4 regions of the Acidocella sp. C78 genome follow, and region 1 is predicted to be linked to each of the others. Evidence: riboswitches for the same ligand, from Rfam matches in the RefSeq annotation. Region 1 holds a riboswitch; each other region holds the start of a gene.
The links. A riboswitch is a leader RNA that binds a small molecule or an ion and turns the genes downstream of it on or off. The one in region 1 is predicted to bind cobalamin.
Positions count from the first base shown of each region.

Region 1 (5,282 bases):
GCCCGGGTCCGGCGCACGCCGGCGGTTTGTGGCAGCGAGCCGATCGTCGTGGTCGGGAAGGCGGGCAGGTCGAGGCGCTGGCGCTGCAAGGCCCGCCGCGAGGCGTGCGGCAGCGCGCGGGATTCCATCGCCGCTGTCGCGGTGAGCAGCCGGGCGGCGACGTCCGGCCGGTGGACGCGGGCGCTTTCGGCGCGGCTGCGGCGGGCCGCATCGGCGATCTCCAGCGCCTCGGCGATCGCGCTCTCGCCCTCGTCGAGGCCGCGGGCGATGGTGGCGATCTCGGCGAGTTTCTGGGTGGCGAAGGCGAGCCACGGGCGGATCGCCGGGTCGAGCCGGTCTTCCTGCGCGAGATCGACCGGCACATGCAGCAGGCTGCAACTCGGCGCGATCATCAGCCGCTCGGTGCCGCCGAGCGCGCGCACCGCCTCGCGCGCGGTGGCGAGGGCGGCGCGCAGATCCGCCCGCCAGACATTCCGCCCGTCGATCAGGCCGAGCGAGAGATGGCGCGCCGGGCCGATCGCAGCGAGGGTGGGCGCGAGATCGGCGCGGCCGCGCACGAGGTCGAGATGCAGGCCGGCGACCGGCAAAGCGAGCGCCGTGGGCAGGTTGTCGGCCATCGGCGCGAAATAGCTCGCGAGCAGCAGGCGCGGCGTGGCGCCGCGGGCGAGGGTTTCATAGGCAAGGGTCAGCGCCGCACGGGCCCGCCCCGAGAGGTCGAGTGCCAGAACCGGCTCGTCCATCTGCACCCAGGCGCAGCCCTCGGCGGCCAGTTCCGCCAGCACCTGCGCGTAGCAGGGCAGCAGGCGGGCGAGCAGGTCGAGCGGGTCGGAGCCGTCATCGGTCTTGGCGAGCAGCAGGAACGAGACCGGGCCGAGCAGCACCGGCCGGGTGCGGCGGTGGCCGGCCAGCGCCTCGCGGAACTGCTCCAGCGGGCGGTTGGCGGTAAGGGTGAAGCGCTGCCCGGCGGACAGACGGGGCACGAGGTAGTGATAATTCGTGTCGAACCACTTGGTCATTTCGAGCGCGGGCAGGCCGGACGGCGCATCGTGCCCGCCGGCGCCGCGGGCGAGGGCGAAATAGGTCGCGAGCGACACCTCCCCCCCGCGCCAGCCATAGCCCGGCGGGATGGCGCCGAACATGCAGGCGGTATCGAGCACATGGTCGTAGAGCGGGGCGTCGTTGGAGGGGATGTGGCCGATGCCCAGCCCCTGTTGCAGCGCCTGGGACTCGGCGCGCAGCGCCCTCGCGGCATCGCGCAGGGCGGTTTCGGACAGCTCGCCCGCCCAATGCGCCTCAAGCGCCGCTTTCAGCTCGCGCCGGCGGCCGATGCGGGGAAACCCGAGATTGGTGGCGATGCTCATGCGCTCTCTCCCTGGCGAGAGAGGGGACGCGCGCGGCAGGCGCTGCCGCTGATACGTGCAGTCATGGGTCGGCTCCGGCTTCCGGTGCACCCCGCCCGGCAGCATGGTTGGTGCGACACCGGCAGGTCTCCTGGCTCGCGGCTCGACGCTGGTGGCCCTGCCTTCCCAAACCGGTTCGGGTTCAGTGGCTCGCCCTTGCGGGGCGGACGGACCACCGGCTCGCCGCTGACAGTTGCGGGGGCAGCCATCGACTTGCTTCCGGGACAATGAAGCCCGGCCGAAGCGCACGATGTTCCCTTTTCACCCGCTCGCGCGGGACCGGTGACCGGACTGATATGCCGGCTTGGGCCGCGCGCGGCAAGGGCGGGCTGTCGGGCGTGGCCGGATGGCGCTCTGGCGGCGGCGGCGCGCCGGGTGCAGATTGGGGGGACAGAAGGAGACATGGACCATGGCCGACACGCACGAGATCGTCCTGCGGCAGATCGAGAATTTCCGGTTCGAGACCACATTCGCCGGCGCCTTGCCGACGCTGGTCTCCGACGAGCCGCCGCCGCTCGGCGGCGGGGCGGGGCCGGAGCCGGTGCAGCTGCTGCTCGCGGCGGTGGGCTCGTGCATGTCGTCCAGCTTTCATTTCGCGATGACCAAGTTCCGCGAGACGCCGGGGACGATCACCACCACCGCGCGGGCGACGGTGGACCGCGACGAGACCCGGCGGTTGCGGGTGCAGGCGATCCATGTCGCCATCGGTTTCGCCGCCGAGGCGGGAACGATCGGGCATTTGCAGCGGATTCTCGACCAGTTCGAGCAGTTCTGCACCGTCGGCGCCTCGGTCGCGCGCGGAATCCCGATCGAGGTGAGCGTGACCGACGGCAGCGGCGCGAGGGTCAAGGGCTGAGGCGGCAACGGAGCGAAATCAGTTTGTTACGAGCCTGGCTTCGCGCGAGTTGTCCACAGAAATCTGAATAAGCCTGTGGACAAGCGCGGGGGGAATCCGCAAGCTCGCGCTCCGCGTGCGGCAGGTTAACGATTTTCGCCCCGCGCGCCCCGGCATCTTGCATCCGCAGGGGACATGTGCGCAGAACGCACGAATGCCCAGTGCCCCAGACGAGACCGTTGCATCGCCCCTGCCGCGCCCGAGCGTGACCAACCCGCGCGACCACGTGGAGAGTTTCGCGCGCGGGCTGGCGATATTGTGCGCCTTCGGGCCGGAGCGGCCGAAAATGACGCTGTCGGACGCCGCCCGCGTCACCGGGTTGCAGCGCTCGGCGGCGCGGCGGTTTCTGCTCACGCTGTGCGACCTCGGCTATGCGGTGCAGACCGAGCGGTGGTTCACGCTCACGCCGCGGGTGCTGGAGCTGGGCTATGCCTATCTCGGCAGCCTGCGCTTTCCCGAACTCATCGAACCCTATCTGACCGGGCTGACCCAGCGGCTGGGCGAATCCAGCTCGGCGGCGGTGCTGGACGGGACCGACATCGTCTATGTCGCGCGGTCGGCGGCGCCGCAGCGGCTGATGGCGCTCTCGCTCGGGGTCGGCACGAGGCTGCCGGCGCATGCGACCTCGATGGGCCAGGCGCTGCTCGCGACGCTGAGCGACGACGAGGTGCGCGCGCGGTATGGGCGCGGGACGCTGCCGGGCTTCACGCAGGCGACCATCACCGACCCGGCGCTGCTGCTCGACCGGCTGGCGGCGGTGCGGCGGGACGGATTCGCGCTCAACGACCAGGAGCTGGAACTCGGCCTGCGCTCGGTCGCGGTCGCGGTGCCGGGCAAGGGGTCGCGGCAGGCGGTGGCGCTCAATGTCGCCACCAACGTGGCGCGGGTGTCGCATGACGAGGTGATGCGCCGCATCGTGCCCGCGATCCGCGAGGCGGCGGCGCAATGCGCGCGGGCGGTCGCCCTGCTCGGCTGAGCGGGGACGCCGGCTGAAGGGCGGCGGAACCGGATTACCAGCATGGCGGGCCGCGCGGGCGCTCGCGCCGGCGCAGCCAGGCGGGCGGGCGGAAGCGGCGCGGCAGTTTCGCGTCCGCCTCGTCGGCGCGGGCTTGTGTGGTTTCGGGTTTGGGGCGTCGCTTGCGCGGGCGCTGGGGCAGGCGGAGCGCGGCCGGGAGCTTGAGGCCGAGGGTGCGGCAGAGCGGGCGGAGGATGCGGCCGAAGCGCGGATCGGCGGCGATGCGGCGCTGCAATTCGGGTTCGGCGAGCAGGGCGCGGAGCTGGCCGGCGGCGGCGACGGCCTCGGGGACCGGCGCGAGCAGCCAGGCGGGGCGGCGGGGCAAGGCGAGCCTTGCGCGATCCACCGGCCGGCGCTCGCGGTGGCGAGTGGGACGCGGACGCGGAGCAGAAACCTGGTTATCGCAGAGGCGGATCAAAAATGTGGCGTAGCGGCGTAGGCGGGTCCAGAGCAGGATGGTGAGGGCGCCGCTCTCGGGGCCGAAGACGCCGGCCGCGCCGCGCCGCGCGACGGCGTCGCACAGCGTGTCGATCAAGGCGCGGAAGCGGCGGGCGACATCCATGAACGGAACAAGAACATATTTGCCCGGGGGTGGGCAATGTTTTTGCTCCCCGCTGCTCCCGTTCGGGCGTCGCCTGTCCCGCACGGGCGGGCGGAGCAACAAAGGAGCAAAAAACTAGCGCAGGAAACTAGCGCAGGTCGGGCGGGGTGGCATCTGCCTTGAGGGTGGCGATGGCCTCGTCGAGGGTCATGCTGTCCTGCTTGTCGGAGCCGAGGCGGCGGATCGAGACGGTTTGCTGCTCGGCCTCGCGGCGGCCGACGACGAGGATGTTCGGCACCAGAGCGAGCGAGAGGTCGCGCACCTTGGCGTTGATCTTCTCGTTGCGGGTGTCGGTGACGACGGCGAGGCCGGCGGCCTTGAGTTTCGCCGCGACCGTCTCGGCATAGTCGTTGGCGTCGGTGACGATGCTGGCGACGGCCGCCTGGGTGGGGGCGAGCCAGAGCGGGAAGCGGCCGGCGCAGTTCTCGATCAGGATGCCGATGAAGCGCTCGAAACTGCCCACGATCGCGCGGTGCAGCATGACCGGGCGGGCGCGGCCGGATTCGGCGGTGACGTAGGAGGCGTCGAGCCGCTCGGGGAGGACGAAATCGACCTGGAGCGTGCCGCACTGCCAGTCCCGCCCGATCGCGTCGCGGAGGACGAATTCGAGTTTCGGGCCGTAGAAGGCGCCCTCGCCGGGATTGACGGTGAAGGCGACGCCGGCGGTTTCGCAGGCCGAGCGGAGCGCGGCCTCGGCCTTGTCCCACACCTCGTCCGACCCGGAGCGGGGGGTCGGGCGGTCGGCGAATTTCACCGCGAAATCGGGGAAGCCGAAATCGGCGTAGACGCGGCGGAGCATTTCGACGAAGCGGACGGTTTCGCCGGCGATCTGGTCCTCGGTGCAGAAGATGTGCGCGTCGTCCTGGGCGAAGGCGCGGACGCGCATGATGCCGTGCAGCGCGCCGGAGGGCTCGTAGCGGTGGCAGGCGCCGAACTCGGCCATGCGCAGCGGCAGCTCGCGGTAGGAGCGCAGGCCGTGATTGAAGATCTGCACGTGGCAGGGGCAGTTCATCGGCTTGACGGCGAGGACCTTGTCCTCGTCCTCGACCTCGGCGATGAACATGTGGCTGCGGTAATTGTCCCAGTGGCCGGAGGCTTCCCAGAGCTTGCGGTCGAGCAGCTGCGGGGTGCGGACCTCGATATAGCCGAATTCCTCCTGGCGGCGGCGCATATAGGCTTCCACCGTGCGGTAGAGGCGCCAGCCCTTCTCGTGCCAGAACACGCTGCCGACGGCTTCCTCCTGCATGTGGAAGAGGTCCATCTGCCGGCCGATCTTGCGGTGGTCGCGGCGCTCGGCCTCCTCGAGCTGTTGCAGGTGGGCGTCCAGCTCCTTCTGGTCGCGCCAGGCGGTGCCGTAGATGCGGCTGAGCA
Region 1 covers NZ_CAJQZK010000097.1:11,191-16,472, forward strand. The annotation lists gene metE (5-methyltetrahydropteroyltriglutamate--homocysteine S-methyltransferase) at 1-1,361, opposite strand, end outside; cobalamin riboswitch at 1,464-1,699, opposite strand; gene ACIDOCELLA78_RS95615 (OsmC family protein) at 1,810-2,256, shown strand; gene ACIDOCELLA78_RS95620 (IclR family transcriptional regulator C-terminal domain-containing protein) at 2,450-3,271, shown strand; gene ACIDOCELLA78_RS95625 (hypothetical protein) at 3,306-3,872, opposite strand; gene thrS (threonine--tRNA ligase) at 4,000-5,282, opposite strand, start outside.

Region 2 (5,282 bases), on a different contig from region 1:
GCGCTCCGCCTGCCCCAGCGCCCGCGCAAGCGACGCCCCAAACCCGAAACCACACAAGCCCGCGCCGACGAGGCGGACGCGAAACTGCCGCGCCGCTTCCGCCCGCCCGCCTGGCTGCGCCGGCGCGAGCGCCCGCGCGGCCCGCCATGCTGGTAATCCGGTTCCGCCGCCCTTCAGCCGGCGTCCCCGCTCAGCCGAGCAGGGCGACCGCCCGCGCGCATTGCGCCGCCGCCTCGCGGATCGCGGGCACGATGCGGCGCATCACCTCGTCATGCGACACCCGCGCCACGTTGGTGGCGACATTGAGCGCCACCGCCTGCCGCGACCCCTTGCCCGGCACCGCGACCGCGACCGAGCGCAGGCCGAGTTCCAGCTCCTGGTCGTTGAGCGCGAATCCGTCCCGCCGCACCGCCGCCAGCCGGTCGAGCAGCAGCGCCGGGTCGGTGATGGTCGCCTGCGTGAAGCCCGGCAGCGTCCCGCGCCCATACCGCGCGCGCACCTCGTCGTCGCTCAGCGTCGCGAGCAGCGCCTGGCCCATCGAGGTCGCATGCGCCGGCAGCCTCGTGCCGACCCCGAGCGAGAGCGCCATCAGCCGCTGCGGCGCCGCCGACCGCGCGACATAGACGATGTCGGTCCCGTCCAGCACCGCCGCCGAGCTGGATTCGCCCAGCCGCTGGGTCAGCCCGGTCAGATAGGGTTCGATGAGTTCGGGAAAGCGCAGGCTGCCGAGATAGGCATAGCCCAGCTCCAGCACCCGCGGCGTGAGCGTGAACCACCGCTCGGTCTGCACCGCATAGCCGAGGTCGCACAGCGTGAGCAGAAACCGCCGCGCCGCCGAGCGCTGCAACCCGGTGACGCGGGCGGCGTCCGACAGCGTCATTTTCGGCCGCTCCGGCCCGAAGGCGCACAATATCGCCAGCCCGCGCGCGAAACTCTCCACGTGGTCGCGCGGGTTGGTCACGCTCGGGCGCGGCAGGGGCGATGCAACGGTCTCGTCTGGGGCACTGGGCATTCGTGCGTTCTGCGCACATGTCCCCTGCGGATGCAAGATGCCGGGGCGCGCGGGGCGAAAATCGTTAACCTGCCGCACGCGGAGCGCGAGCTTGCGGATTCCCCCCGCGCTTGTCCACAGGCTTATTCAGATTTCTGTGGACAACTCGCGCGAAGCCAGGCTCGTAACAAACTGATTTCGCTCCGTTGCCGCCTCAGCCCTTGACCCTCGCGCCGCTGCCGTCGGTCACGCTCACCTCGATCGGGATTCCGCGCGCGACCGAGGCGCCGACGGTGCAGAACTGCTCGAACTGGTCGAGAATCCGCTGCAAATGCCCGATCGTTCCCGCCTCGGCGGCGAAACCGATGGCGACATGGATCGCCTGCACCCGCAACCGCCGGGTCTCGTCGCGGTCCACCGTCGCCCGCGCGGTGGTGGTGATCGTCCCCGGCGTCTCGCGGAACTTGGTCATCGCGAAATGAAAGCTGGACGACATGCACGAGCCCACCGCCGCGAGCAGCAGCTGCACCGGCTCCGGCCCCGCCCCGCCGCCGAGCGGCGGCGGCTCGTCGGAGACCAGCGTCGGCAAGGCGCCGGCGAATGTGGTCTCGAACCGGAAATTCTCGATCTGCCGCAGGACGATCTCGTGCGTGTCGGCCATGGTCCATGTCTCCTTCTGTCCCCCCAATCTGCACCCGGCGCGCCGCCGCCGCCAGAGCGCCATCCGGCCACGCCCGACAGCCCGCCCTTGCCGCGCGCGGCCCAAGCCGGCATATCAGTCCGGTCACCGGTCCCGCGCGAGCGGGTGAAAAGGGAACATCGTGCGCTTCGGCCGGGCTTCATTGTCCCGGAAGCAAGTCGATGGCTGCCCCCGCAACTGTCAGCGGCGAGCCGGTGGTCCGTCCGCCCCGCAAGGGCGAGCCACTGAACCCGAACCGGTTTGGGAAGGCAGGGCCACCAGCGTCGAGCCGCGAGCCAGGAGACCTGCCGGTGTCGCACCAACCATGCTGCCGGGCGGGGTGCACCGGAAGCCGGAGCCGACCCATGACTGCACGTATCAGCGGCAGCGCCTGCCGCGCGCGTCCCCTCTCTCGCCAGGGAGAGAGCGCATGAGCATCGCCACCAATCTCGGGTTTCCCCGCATCGGCCGCCGGCGCGAGCTGAAAGCGGCGCTTGAGGCGCATTGGGCGGGCGAGCTGTCCGAAACCGCCCTGCGCGATGCCGCGAGGGCGCTGCGCGCCGAGTCCCAGGCGCTGCAACAGGGGCTGGGCATCGGCCACATCCCCTCCAACGACGCCCCGCTCTACGACCATGTGCTCGATACCGCCTGCATGTTCGGCGCCATCCCGCCGGGCTATGGCTGGCGCGGGGGGGAGGTGTCGCTCGCGACCTATTTCGCCCTCGCCCGCGGCGCCGGCGGGCACGATGCGCCGTCCGGCCTGCCCGCGCTCGAAATGACCAAGTGGTTCGACACGAATTATCACTACCTCGTGCCCCGTCTGTCCGCCGGGCAGCGCTTCACCCTTACCGCCAACCGCCCGCTGGAGCAGTTCCGCGAGGCGCTGGCCGGCCACCGCCGCACCCGGCCGGTGCTGCTCGGCCCGGTCTCGTTCCTGCTGCTCGCCAAGACCGATGACGGCTCCGACCCGCTCGACCTGCTCGCCCGCCTGCTGCCCTGCTACGCGCAGGTGCTGGCGGAACTGGCCGCCGAGGGCTGCGCCTGGGTGCAGATGGACGAGCCGGTTCTGGCACTCGACCTCTCGGGGCGGGCCCGTGCGGCGCTGACCCTTGCCTATGAAACCCTCGCCCGCGGCGCCACGCCGCGCCTGCTGCTCGCGAGCTATTTCGCGCCGATGGCCGACAACCTGCCCACGGCGCTCGCTTTGCCGGTCGCCGGCCTGCATCTCGACCTCGTGCGCGGCCGCGCCGATCTCGCGCCCACCCTCGCTGCGATCGGCCCGGCGCGCCATCTCTCGCTCGGCCTGATCGACGGGCGGAATGTCTGGCGGGCGGATCTGCGCGCCGCCCTCGCCACCGCGCGCGAGGCGGTGCGCGCGCTCGGCGGCACCGAGCGGCTGATGATCGCGCCGAGTTGCAGCCTGCTGCATGTGCCGGTCGATCTCGCGCAGGAAGACCGGCTCGACCCGGCGATCCGCCCGTGGCTCGCCTTCGCCACCCAGAAACTCGCCGAGATCGCCACCATCGCCCGCGGCCTCGACGAGGGCGAGAGCGCGATCGCCGAGGCGCTGGAGATCGCCGATGCGGCCCGCCGCAGCCGCGCCGAAAGCGCCCGCGTCCACCGGCCGGACGTCGCCGCCCGGCTGCTCACCGCGACAGCGGCGATGGAATCCCGCGCGCTGCCGCACGCCTCGCGGCGGGCCTTGCAGCGCCAGCGCCTCGACCTGCCCGCCTTCCCGACCACGACGATCGGCTCGCTGCCACAAACCGCCGGCGTGCGCCGGACCCGGGCGGCGCACGCCCGCGGCGAGATCAGCGCCGCCGCATACGATGAAGCGATCGCGACCTGGACCGAGGATGCGATCCGCGTGCAGGAACGGATCGGGCTCGACGTGCTGGTGCATGGCGAATTCGAGCGCAACGACATGGTCAAGTATTTCGGCGAGCAGCTCGACGGCTTCGCCTTCACCCGGCATGGCTGGGTGCAGTCCTATGGTAGCCGCTGCGTCGCCCCGCCGATCATCTGGGGCGATGTCGCGCGGCCCCGGCCGATGACGGTGCGCTGGGCGCGCCACGCCCAGTCGCTCACCGCCCGCCCGGTGAAGGGGATGCTGACCGGGCCGGTGACGATGCTGCAATGGTCGTTCGTCCGCGACGACCTGCCGCGCGAGGCCGTCTGCCGCCAGATCGCGCTGGCCCTGCGCGACGAGGTGGCCGATCTCGATGCCGCCGGCCTGCCCATCATCCAGGTGGACGAGCCGGCCCTGCGCGAGGGCCTGCCGCTGCGCGACGCCGATCGCGGCGCCTATCTGCGCTGGGCGGTGTCCTGCTTCCGCCTCGCCACCGCCGCGGTCCGCGACGACACGGCGATCCACACCCACATGTGCTACGCCGAGTTCCACGACATCATGCCGGCCATCGCCGCCATGGACGCGGACGCGATCTCGATCGAGACCGCGCGCAGCCGGATGGACCTGCTGGAGGCCTTCGCCCGCGACGGCGCCCACGCCTATCCGGCCGAAATCGGCCCCGGCGTGTGGGACATCCACAGCCCGCGCGTTCCGCCCGAGGCGGAAATCCTCGCCCTGCTCCGCCTCGCCCGGGAAAAGCTGGCGGACGAGCAGCTCTGGGTGAACCCGGATTGCGGGCTCAAGACCCGCAACTGGCGCGAGGTGGTGCCGGCGCTGGAAAACCTGGTCGGCGCCGCGCGCCGGCTGCGGGCCGAGGCCGCGGCGGCGTGACGCCCGGCCGCCCTGCCGGCACGGCCACGCCGGCAGGGCGGGCTTGCATCCACTTGCAATGGCGGGCTTGCATCCCGCGCGCCGCGACTCCAGAAAAGTGCGAAGGCACCGCGCCGCGCGGCGCCGGCACGCGAGGAGAACGACGATGACCAAGCCGCGCAAGACGCCCGAGGAGCTGCGCAGCCATCGCTGGTTCGGGGCGTCCGACCTGCGCAGCTTCGGCCATCGCTCGCGGATCAAGCAGCTCGGCCACGCGCCCGAGGATTACGCCGGCAAGCCGGTCATCGCCATCGTCAACACCTGGAGCGGCCTCGCCCACTGCCACGGCCATTTCCCCCAGCGCGTCGAGGCGATCCGCCGCGGCGTGCTGCAGGCGGGCGGCTTTCCGGTCGAGATTCCGGTGATGGCGCTGCCGGAGAATTTCGTGAAGCCGACGACGATGCTCTATCGCAACCTGCTCGCGATGGAGGTCGAGGAAAGCCTGCGCTCGCTGCCGGTGGACGGCGCGGTGCTGATGGGCGGCTGCGACAAGACCACGCCGGCCACCATCATGGGCGCGATCAGCGCCGGGCTGCCGGCGATCTTCATGCCCGCCGGGCCGATGCTGCGCGGCGACTGGGGCGGGCGCATCCTCGGCTCGGGCTCGGATGTCTGGAAGTACTGGGACGAGAAGCGCGCCGGCAACATTTCCGACGCGCAATGGGAAGACATGGAATCCGGCATCGCCCGCTCGGACGGCGTGTGCATGACGATGGGCACGGCGATGACGATGACCTCGCTCGCCGAGGTGCTCGGCCTCACCTTGCCGGGGGCGACCTCGATCCCGGCGCCGGATTCGCGCCATGCCCGCATGGCGGCGGCGACCGGGCGGC
Region 2 covers NZ_CAJQZK010000038.1:9,370-14,651, reverse strand. The annotation lists gene ACIDOCELLA78_RS000000111940 (hypothetical protein) at 1-156, shown strand, start outside; gene ACIDOCELLA78_RS000000111935 (IclR family transcriptional regulator C-terminal domain-containing protein) at 191-1,012, opposite strand; gene ACIDOCELLA78_RS000000111930 (OsmC family protein) at 1,206-1,652, opposite strand; cobalamin riboswitch at 1,763-1,998, shown strand; gene metE (5-methyltetrahydropteroyltriglutamate--homocysteine S-methyltransferase) at 2,101-4,410, shown strand; gene araD (L-arabinonate dehydratase) at 4,556-5,282, shown strand, end outside.
Region 2: linked by a shared signal. The riboswitch ahead of metE (5-methyltetrahydropteroyltriglutamate--homocysteine S-methyltransferase) and the one ahead of metE (5-methyltetrahydropteroyltriglutamate--homocysteine S-methyltransferase) in region 1 are both predicted to bind cobalamin.

Region 3 (5,282 bases), on a different contig from region 1:
CGATCGAGTGTTCGGGGTGGAGGTTCGGGTTACCGTGATAGCCATAACTGTCGATGCCGTGCAGGTCGTAGAGTGAGGGGGCGAGAAAGCCGCTGCCCGCCGAGGCTTTCAACCGTGTGTCGATGGCGGGCAGCGCGAGGACGAGGCCGCCGCGCTCGGTGACCACGGTGCCGTAGCCGCTGACCGAATCCGCACGGATGGCGCCCTGCACCGAAAGGCGGCGCGCCACGGTGGTCTGCGCGCCGAGATGCGCGGCGGTGGTGGATTGCGAGGCGTCGAGGCTCGCCAGATAGGGAAATCCGAAAAAATTCTCGTTGAGGTTCTCGATTGCGGTGTCGTGAATGCTTTCAATGCCGGCCACGAGGTCCGACCCTGCCAAAGGCCCGAAATCGGGAAGACGGACCACGTTGTTCCATTGGATCACTGTGCGGTCGCCGCGATAGCCGCTGTCGCCGGCATACTGATTGGGGTCGGCGGGGTCGAACAAGGTGAGGTAGCGGCGGTCGTCCTGGACATGGGCGATGTCGAGCGCGGTGGTCAGCCGGTTGTCGAACAGGTGGGATTTCACCCCGAAGCGAACAAAAACGTTGGAATCGTAGCTGTTTTCATAGGGATCATCGAAGATCGGGTAGCCGAGATCGGGATACTGGCTGCCGGTCTGCCGGGCGCGGACGATCACCGAGATCCGCGTGCCGGCGATGGGCGTGTAGCCGAGATTGACGGCGCCAAGCTTGTAGCGGAACGGATCGCGATGCCCGGCATAGACGGCAAGGCGCCGCGCCGTCGCGTCGAACCCGGCCTGCTCGATGAGCGAACCGGTGATTGCGTAATCAAACTTCCCGCTCCGGCCGGAAAGTGTAACACTGCCTTCGCCCTGGCCGGGAAAGCCGCCGGCAATGTCGTAATCGACATGCGGCGCGCCGTGCCCGCGCTTGCTGATCAGGTTGATGACACCGCCGATCGCGCCCGAACCGTAGAGGCCCGACATCGGGCCGCGGACCACGACGATCCGTGCGATATCGCCAATGCCGGGATTGCCGAAATTGAACGCGCCGTTGGCCACCGAGGGGTCGTTGACCGGCACGCCATCGCGCAGCACCAGCACGTCCTCGGAATTCGTGCCGTCGATGAAGACCGAGGTCTGGGCCCCCGGCCCACCCAGTTGCACCACGTTCAGCCCGGGGACGGTGGCGAGCGCCTGGGCGATGGTGGATACACCGCGCCGGCGTAATTCGGCCGCGGTAATGACCGTGACCGATGCGGGGGTGTCGGCGATCGGTGTCCGCACATACGAGGCGGTCACCGTTTCGATCGGTACGGTGCCGGCGGGAAGCTGCTCGCTCTGGGCGTGCGCAGTGGCGAGCGCCCCGCACAAGGTCAGGGTGATCAAAGATATGTGTCGCGCGAAGTCGCGCATGAGGAGTCTCCGGTCCGGCGCCCGGCGGGGCGGGCGCTGCCATCAGGGCGACCGAAGGCTTCGGGACTTCACCCTTCGCTCCCGGTTCACCCCGCCCGGATGCGCGCGCATGGTCTCGGAACCGGCCGGTCTCCTGGCTCGCGGGTCATTGGCGCGTTCGGCCTTCTCGCGGGCGGTCTGTGCCGCCTCGCAATGGCCCGGATGAACGCGCCTCGCCGCTCACAGTTGCGGGGGCAGCCGCAGACGGGGCGAAACTTCGCCCTTCTGCGTTCCCGTTTCAGCCCTTGCGGGCCACCGGTTCCTGCTCTCAATCTAGCGCCGCCGTCCCGGCTGGCGCAAGCGGCGCCTCAGCCGAGGCCGAGCAGGCCGGGCAGGGCGGACAGATCGCCGATCATGGCGTCGGGCGTGCCCGGCAGCCGCTCCGCCGGCTGCTTCGCGCGGTTGCACCAGGCGACACGGAAGCCGAAGGCCGAGGCGCCGTAGGCATCCCAGCCATTGGATGAGACGAAGCAGACTTCCTTGCGCTCGACGCCGAGGCGCGCCGGCACCATCTGGTAGACGCGCGGATCGGTCTTGAACACGCCCACCGCCTCGACCGAAAGCACATGGTCAAGCTCGTCGCCAATCCCGGCATGGGCGATGGCCGCGGCGAGCATCGCGGGAGTGCCGTTGGAGAGGATCGCCGTGGCGATTCCTTTTGCCTTCAGCGTGCCCAGCGTCGCCTTTACCTCGGGATAGGCCGAGACGATACGATAGAGTGCGAGCAGCGACTCGCGCCGCTTCGGGTCGGCGAGGCCGGTCGCTTCCAGCGCGAAATCGAGCGCGTCGGCGGTGACGGTCTCGAAATCGGTGTAGAGGTTCTGTAGGCTGCGCAACCAGGTGTATTGCAGCTGCTTGTCCCGCCAGAGCGTCACCAGCGCGGCGCGCCGGTCATCCGGCACATCCGGACAGCGGGCGACGGCGGAGCCGAAATCGAACAGCGTGCCATAGGCGTCGAACACGCAGGCGCGGATACCCTCGATCGCGGACATTGGATGTCTCCCGTTCAGGCGGCGGCCGGCAGGCTGCGTGCCAGCCCGTCATAAGCGTCGAACATGCGGCCGCACCAGGCGTGCAGCGTGTCATCCTCGGCGAGGATCTTTACCGGGGTCGAGGCATGCGCCCAGAGGAAGGCGCTGAAGGCCACATGGTCCGCATAGTTCGGAGCGTCGCCGGCGAGGAATTTCTGATCGGCCAGCGTGCTGCGAAGCGGGCGCAACGTGGCGCGGAGCGCGGCGAGATTCTCCTCGCGCGCCGCCCGCAGCGCGCCCACCGTGGTGCCGAAAGCGGCCTCGCGCGTCGTGCGGAAATACTCGCGGTCGCCCTCGTGCAGAATGTCCACGAGGTCGGGCAGCACAACCTTCGCGATCGCGGGGTGTACCGCCTCGCTGGTCCACTGGTTCACGAAGCGGGCGAGGCCGCGGCCGGCGGCGCCGCCGAACAGGCTCGGACGATCCGGGTAGGCATCCTCAAGGTACAGGGCAATGGTCCAGCTGTCATGAACATGCCGGGTACCATCGACCAGCACGGGCACCTTGCCCTGGCCGGAAAATGCGATGGCGTCCTTTTCCATGAACCGCCAGACCACGGTCTCGCACGGCAGGCCCTTGTGGGCGAGCGCGAAGCGGGTGCGCCAGCAATTCGGGCTGAACCGGACGCGTTCGTCCGCGCCGGCGAGATCGTAAAGCTTCAGGGGGTCACGCATTCAGGCTCTCCTCAGGCGGCACTCCGCGTAGCAACGCCGCAAGGCCGGCGGAGACTGGCGGCGTGTCCGGGTGGTGCATGTGTTCATATGGATGTGGGCGCGGGCCTCGTGAGTCTGCTCACGGCGTCATCGACAAGGCGGTCCAGCCGGCCAGGATCGGGGTCGAGCCGCGCGAAAGTGCGCAGCGCGACAACGGTGCCCAACAGCAGCTCGGCCTGTGTGGCGGCGTTCATGCCGGCCGGCAAATGCCCGGCCTCCTGGGCGTGTTCAAGCCGTTCCTGGAAAAACCGCTGAACGTCGCCAAGACGCGTCGCGACGATCGTCCTCGCTTCAGGGGACAGGGGGCCGCCATCCATCGCCGTGTTCACCAGCAGGCAGCCGAGATGTAGCGGATCGTCCCGCGAAAGGTCGCGGATCTGGCCGAGAAAATCGGCAATCGAGGCGATCGGGTCGGAATTCGCGGCGAGCTCTTCAAGAACAGGCGTCAAGCCGTCATCAGCGTAGCGCTCGAGCGCCGCGCGGAACAGGCCGTCCTTGTCGCCATACCGATGGTACAGCGCGGCCGCGCTGAGACCGGTTGCCTCCGTCAGGTCGCGTAGAGACGTGCCTGCGTAGCCATTCTGTCTGAAGACCGGGATTGCCCGGTCGAGAACGTCATCGTCAGTCAGGAGGCGTGGGCGTGGCATATTACTCTTGATCTCGACTGCATTACCAATTCCAATATAATAAACCGATCATTATAAAACAACCCGTCCGGCGCGGCGGATTGGCACATATGGTGTGACGTATGATATATGAAACCTCTCTCGTCTACTTTATCGATCCGATGTGCGCATGGTGCTGGGGTTTTGCGCCGGTGATGGATGAGATTCGCGCACGCTATGCCCGCCGGACGAGCATTCGCATCGTTCTCGGCGGCCTGCGGCGAGACGTGCGTTCGCCCATGGATGCGGCGGCGAAAAGTCTGACGTCAGCCCATTGGGAGCGGGTGCAAGACGCGTCCGGGCAGCCCTTCGATCATGCGTTTTTCGACCGCGAAGGCTTTTTCTACGATAGCGAAATGGCTTGTCGTGCCATTGTCGCAGCCCGTCGCCGCTCGGCGGAGGACGCGTTCATCCTTCTGGGCAACATCCAGCGGTCTTTCTATTTATGCAACGAGGATGTGACGGATCCGGTGGTGCTGGCGGGAATCGCGGCGCGCCAGGGGTTCGGCGCGGAGATTTTCCGGGATCTGCTCCGCTCCGACGACCTTGGCGCGGAAACGCGGCAAGACTTCGCGCTGACGCAGAAATCCGGCATCGTCGGCTTTCCGACCCTTGTCGCCGCAAAGGAGCCGGATCGGCGCTACGTGATCGTCACCGAAGGATTTCAGCCGGCAAAGCGGATCATTCCCATGCTCGATCGCTGGCTGCGCCAGCCAGCGCCTGCCGCCTCCGCGCTCGGCGCCGTCTGACCGCCGTTGCAAACCAGCCCTTTGCGATCCTCCGGTCTGGCCCATGCCGCATGTGGGTTGCCGTCCCACGCCGGCACGATATAGACGGATCATGAAAGAACGAAAATACCGCCCCGCGACCACTCTGGTTCACGCCGGCCAGATCAGGTCCAATTTCGCAGAGAACGCCGAAGCGCTCTATCTGACCTCCGGGTTTGTCTATGATAGCGCGGAACAGGCGGAGGCCACGTTCAAAGGCGAGATTGCGCATTACCAGTATTCCCGCTTCGGCAACCCGACCGTCAGCATGCTGGAGGCCCGGCTCGCGGCGCTTGAGGGGGCCGAGGCATGCCGCGCCACCGCGACCGGCATGGCTGCGGTGAATGCGGCCTTGCTGTCCCATTTGAAGGCCGGGGACCGGGTTGTCGCCTCGCGTGCGCTGTTCGGCTCCTGTTCCTGGATCGTCTCGACCTTGCTGCCGCGCTACGGCATCGAGAGCGTGTTCGTCGACGGGAGCGACCTCGCGGCCTGGGAGGCGGCGTTGGCACCGGGCGCTGCGCTGGTGCTGCTGGAAACGCCGTCCAATCCGATGCTCGAGATCATCGACCTGCGCGCCGTTGCCGACCTCGCCCACAAGGCCGGCGCCGTTGTGGTGGTCGACAATGTCTTTGCCACGCCTCTGCTGCAAC
Region 3 covers NZ_CAJQZK010000004.1:100,513-105,794, forward strand. The annotation lists gene ACIDOCELLA78_RS000000101065 (TonB-dependent siderophore receptor) at 1-1,417, opposite strand, end outside; cobalamin riboswitch at 1,523-1,731, opposite strand; gene ACIDOCELLA78_RS000000101070 (haloacid dehalogenase type II) at 1,765-2,448, opposite strand; gene ACIDOCELLA78_RS000000101075 (glutathione S-transferase family protein) at 2,463-3,161, opposite strand; gene ACIDOCELLA78_RS000000101080 (TetR/AcrR family transcriptional regulator) at 3,245-3,847, opposite strand; gene ACIDOCELLA78_RS000000101085 (DsbA family protein) at 3,949-4,614, shown strand; gene metZ (O-succinylhomoserine sulfhydrylase) at 4,706-5,282, shown strand, end outside.
Region 3: linked by a shared signal. The riboswitch ahead of ACIDOCELLA78_RS000000101065 (TonB-dependent siderophore receptor) and the one ahead of metE (5-methyltetrahydropteroyltriglutamate--homocysteine S-methyltransferase) in region 1 are both predicted to bind cobalamin.

Region 4 (5,282 bases), on a different contig from region 1:
AAAAGGACGCCATCGCATTTTCCGGCCAGGGCAAGGTGCCCGTGCTGGTCGATGGTACCCGGCATGTTCATGACAGCTGGACCATTGCCCTGTACCTTGAGGATGCCTACCCGGATCGTCCGAGCCTGTTCGGCGGCGCCGCCGGCCGCGGCCTCGCCCGCTTCGTGAACCAGTGGACCAGCGAGGCGGTACACCCCGCGATCGCGAAGGTTGTGCTGCCCGACCTCGTGGACATTCTGCACGAGGGCGACCGCGAGTATTTCCGCACGACGCGCGAGGCCGCTTTCGGCACCACGGTGGGCGCGCTGCGGGCGGCGCGCGAGGAGAATCTCGCCGCGCTCCGCGCCACGTTGCGCCCGCTTCGCAGCACGCTGGCCGATCAGAAATTCCTCGCCGGCGACGCTCCGAACTATGCGGACCATGTGGCCTTCAGCGCCTTCCTCTGGGCGCATGCCTCGACCCCGGTAAAGATCCTCGCCGAGGATGACACGCTGCACGCCTGGTGCGGCCGCATGTTCGACGCTTATGACGGGCTGGCACGCAGCCTGCCGGCCGCCGCCTGAACGGGAGACATCCAATGTCCGCGATCGAGGGTATCCGCGCCTGCGTGTTCGACGCCTATGGCACGCTGTTCGATTTCGGCTCCGCCGTCGCCCGCTGTCCGGATGTGCCGGATGACCGGCGCGCCGCGCTGGTGACGCTCTGGCGGGACAAGCAGCTGCAATACACCTGGTTGCGCAGCCTACAGAACCTCTACACCGATTTCGAGACCGTCACCGCCGACGCGCTCGATTTCGCGCTGGAAGCGACCGGCCTCGCCGACCCGAAGCGGCGCGAGTCGCTGCTCGCACTCTATCGTATCGTCTCGGCCTATCCCGAGGTAAAGGCGACGCTGGGCACGCTGAAGGCAAAAGGAATCGCCACGGCGATCCTCTCCAACGGCACTCCCGCGATGCTCGCCGCGGCCATCGCCCATGCCGGGATTGGCGACGAGCTTGACCATGTGCTTTCGGTCGAGGCGGTGGGCGTGTTCAAGACCGATCCGCGCGTCTACCAGATGGTGCCGGCGCGCCTCGGCGTCGAGCGCAAGGAAGTCTGCTTCGTCTCATCCAATGGCTGGGATGCCTACGGCGCCTCGGCCTTCGGCTTCCGTGTCGCCTGGTGCAACCGCGCGAAGCAGCCGGCGGAGCGGCTGCCGGGCACGCCCGACGCCATGATCGGCGATCTGTCCGCCCTGCCCGGCCTGCTCGGCCTCGGCTGAGGCGCCGCTTGCGCCAGCCGGGACGGCGGCGCTAGATTGAGAGCAGGAACCGGTGGCCCGCAAGGGCTGAAACGGGAACGCAGAAGGGCGAAGTTTCGCCCCGTCTGCGGCTGCCCCCGCAACTGTGAGCGGCGAGGCGCGTTCATCCGGGCCATTGCGAGGCGGCACAGACCGCCCGCGAGAAGGCCGAACGCGCCAATGACCCGCGAGCCAGGAGACCGGCCGGTTCCGAGACCATGCGCGCGCATCCGGGCGGGGTGAACCGGGAGCGAAGGGTGAAGTCCCGAAGCCTTCGGTCGCCCTGATGGCAGCGCCCGCCCCGCCGGGCGCCGGACCGGAGACTCCTCATGCGCGACTTCGCGCGACACATATCTTTGATCACCCTGACCTTGTGCGGGGCGCTCGCCACTGCGCACGCCCAGAGCGAGCAGCTTCCCGCCGGCACCGTACCGATCGAAACGGTGACCGCCTCGTATGTGCGGACACCGATCGCCGACACCCCCGCATCGGTCACGGTCATTACCGCGGCCGAATTACGCCGGCGCGGTGTATCCACCATCGCCCAGGCGCTCGCCACCGTCCCCGGGCTGAACGTGGTGCAACTGGGTGGGCCGGGGGCCCAGACCTCGGTCTTCATCGACGGCACGAATTCCGAGGACGTGCTGGTGCTGCGCGATGGCGTGCCGGTCAACGACCCCTCGGTGGCCAACGGCGCGTTCAATTTCGGCAATCCCGGCATTGGCGATATCGCACGGATCGTCGTGGTCCGCGGCCCGATGTCGGGCCTCTACGGTTCGGGCGCGATCGGCGGTGTCATCAACCTGATCAGCAAGCGCGGGCACGGCGCGCCGCATGTCGATTACGACATTGCCGGCGGCTTTCCCGGCCAGGGCGAAGGCAGTGTTACACTTTCCGGCCGGAGCGGGAAGTTTGATTACGCAATCACCGGTTCGCTCATCGAGCAGGCCGGGTTCGACGCGACGGCGCGGCGCCTTGCCGTCTATGCCGGGCATCGCGATCCGTTCCGCTACAAGCTTGGCGCCGTCAATCTCGGCTACACGCCCATCGCCGGCACGCGGATCTCGGTGATCGTCCGCGCCCGGCAGACCGGCAGCCAGTATCCCGATCTCGGCTACCCGATCTTCGATGATCCCTATGAAAACAGCTACGATTCCAACGTTTTTGTTCGCTTCGGGGTGAAATCCCACCTGTTCGACAACCGGCTGACCACCGCGCTCGACATCGCCCATGTCCAGGACGACCGCCGCTACCTCACCTTGTTCGACCCCGCCGACCCCAATCAGTATGCCGGCGACAGCGGCTATCGCGGCGACCGCACAGTGATCCAATGGAACAACGTGGTCCGTCTTCCCGATTTCGGGCCTTTGGCAGGGTCGGACCTCGTGGCCGGCATTGAAAGCATTCACGACACCGCAATCGAGAACCTCAACGAGAATTTTTTCGGATTTCCCTATCTGGCGAGCCTCGACGCCTCGCAATCCACCACCGCCGCGCATCTCGGCGCGCAGACCACCGTGGCGCGCCGCCTTTCGGTGCAGGGCGCCATCCGTGCGGATTCGGTCAGCGGCTACGGCACCGTGGTCACCGAGCGCGGCGGCCTCGTCCTCGCGCTGCCCGCCATCGACACACGGTTGAAAGCCTCGGCGGGCAGCGGCTTTCTCGCCCCCTCACTCTACGACCTGCACGGCATCGACAGTTATGGCTATCACGGTAACCCGAACCTCCACCCCGAACACTCGATCGGCTACCGGTTTGGTTTCGAGACCGTCCTGCCCGCCTTCGGCATGGCCGACGCGGTCACGCTGCGGATGAGCTATTTCCATCAGGACATCTCGAACCTGTTCCAGTACACATCGCTGCCCGACGGCACCAGCACGGAGGAAAACGTCGCCCGCGCCCGCATTCACGGCGTCGAGGCCGGCATCGGCTTCGCGCCGGCGCCCTGGCTCTCCGGCCAGATCGACTACACCCGCACCATCGCCCGTGATGTTGCGACGGGCGCCGCCCTCCTGCGCCGGCCGGAAAACGCCGGATCGCTCACCGTCTCGATCCGTCCCATCCCGGCGCTGTCGATCGAACCCGCCATCCGCTATGTCGGCCGTTTCTCCGATTACCTCTACGCCAATTCCGGCTATCCGGCCGGGATCGGCCTTGCCCGGCCCGGCACGATCGCCAATCTCGCGGTCAACTACCGGGTTAGCCGCGCGCTCACCCTCTTCGCGATCGGCCGCAACCTGACCAACTCGCCCTTCGAGCCGGCAAACGGCGTGCAAATCCCCGGCCAGAACTTCCTCTTCGGCCTGAGAGGCACGATCGGCGGATGATGTCCGCATCCCGGCTCGGCGCGCCGCATACGACATATTCGTGAAAGGCATATGTTGCGATGCACAAAAAACTTGAAACAGGCAGGGCAACCGACATATAGTGCGATGCAGCAAACAACACGTTGTTTGCTTTCTTGGACGTTTCCTCCCTAAACTTGGCGGCCTTGTGGCCGCCATTTTTTTTGCTCGCTCCACGTCCTGTCGTGATGTGGCCCTTCCAAAAAAATCGCTTGCCTTCATCCATCAGCCGTTTACTTTACGCATGGCAGCTATATCACAAAAGCAAGAAGGACGGGACGAATGGTACTTTCAAGGCGCAATGCTCTTCGAGGAGCGGCAGGCTCGGTTCTCCTCGCTTCGGCAAGCCCCATCGCCCGTGCGGCGGACAAGGTCTATCACCTTGGGATTACGCTTCCCCTGACCGGTGCCGATGCCGAGGCCGCGCACCTGATCCTGCACGGCGCGCAACTCGCCATCAAGCTGGCCAACCAGAGCGGCGAACTGGGCGACATCCGGCTTGAGCCGATGATCCTGAACAACGCCACAGCGACCGCCGGCCAGTACGACCCGGCGCAGGCCGCCACCAACGCGCGCAAGCTGGCGGGCACGCGCACCGTTCTCGCCAATGTCGGCCCCGAGATGAGCGGCTCGGGCAAAGCGATGGCGCCGATCCTTTCGATGGCCAGTCTCGCGACCATCACCCCCTCCTCCACCGCGCCGGACATCACCAGCCCGACCTATGCCGGCGAGTTCGATCCGGGCGGCAAGCCGATCTATTTCCGCACCGTGACGACCGATGCCTATCAGGGCCCGAACATGGCGAATTTCTACGCCGAGGTGCTGAAGGCGAAAAGCGTCTACCTCCTCGATGACAGCGGCGCCTATGGCGTCGGCCTCGCCAACGCCTTCGAGGCCCAGGCGCGCAAGAAGGGCATGAAGGTCCTCGGCCGCGATCGGCTCGACCCCAAGGCCGCCGACTATTCCGCCGTGCTCACCAAGATCGCCGCGACCAAGCCAGCCTCGCTCTATTACGGCGGCACGATGCAGGCCGGCGTGAAACTGGTGAAGCAGAGCTACCAGATCATTCCGCACGTGATCAAAGGCGGCGGCGACGGCATTCTGAGCCCCGAGATGATGACGGCCGCCGGTTTTCCCGCCGCCGAGGGCTGGTATGGCACCAACGCCTCGCCGCATGTGGTCGATGACCCCAAACTCGCGAACTGGGTCGCGCTCTATACGAAAACCTACGGCGTCGCGCCGGACGACTACGCCATCACCGCCTACGACGCCGCCCTCGTCGCCATCGCCGGGATCAAGGCGGTGCAGAAGGCCGGCAAGCCGCTCACCGCCGCCACTGTGCGCGACGCGATCGCGAGCGTGCATGTCAACGGCTTGCAGGGGCCGATCAGCTTCGACAAGTATGGCGATATGACCAGCCATATCGTCGCCGTGTTCCAGTTCCACCAGGACAAGTCCGCCCCGCTCGGGGATCTGAACAAGCAGATGCGATACGTCGGCGTGGCACCGCAGCACTGACGCGGCACCCATGACCGGAACGGCGGTTTTTCTTCAGCAGCTCGTCAACGGGCTGAGCCTGGGGGCGATGTACGCGCTGCTCGCACTCGGGTTCACGCTCGTCTATGGCATTCTCGAACTGATCAATTTCGCCCATTTCA
Region 4 covers NZ_CAJQZK010000064.1:98,256-103,537, reverse strand. The annotation lists gene ACIDOCELLA78_RS84760 (glutathione S-transferase family protein) at 1-563, shown strand, start outside; gene ACIDOCELLA78_RS84755 (haloacid dehalogenase type II) at 578-1,261, shown strand; cobalamin riboswitch at 1,295-1,503, shown strand; gene ACIDOCELLA78_RS84750 (TonB-dependent siderophore receptor) at 1,609-3,606, shown strand; gene ACIDOCELLA78_RS84745 (branched-chain amino acid ABC transporter substrate-binding protein) at 3,907-5,142, shown strand; gene ACIDOCELLA78_RS84740 (branched-chain amino acid ABC transporter permease) at 5,153-5,282, shown strand, end outside.
Region 4: linked by a shared signal. The riboswitch ahead of ACIDOCELLA78_RS84750 (TonB-dependent siderophore receptor) and the one ahead of metE (5-methyltetrahydropteroyltriglutamate--homocysteine S-methyltransferase) in region 1 are both predicted to bind cobalamin.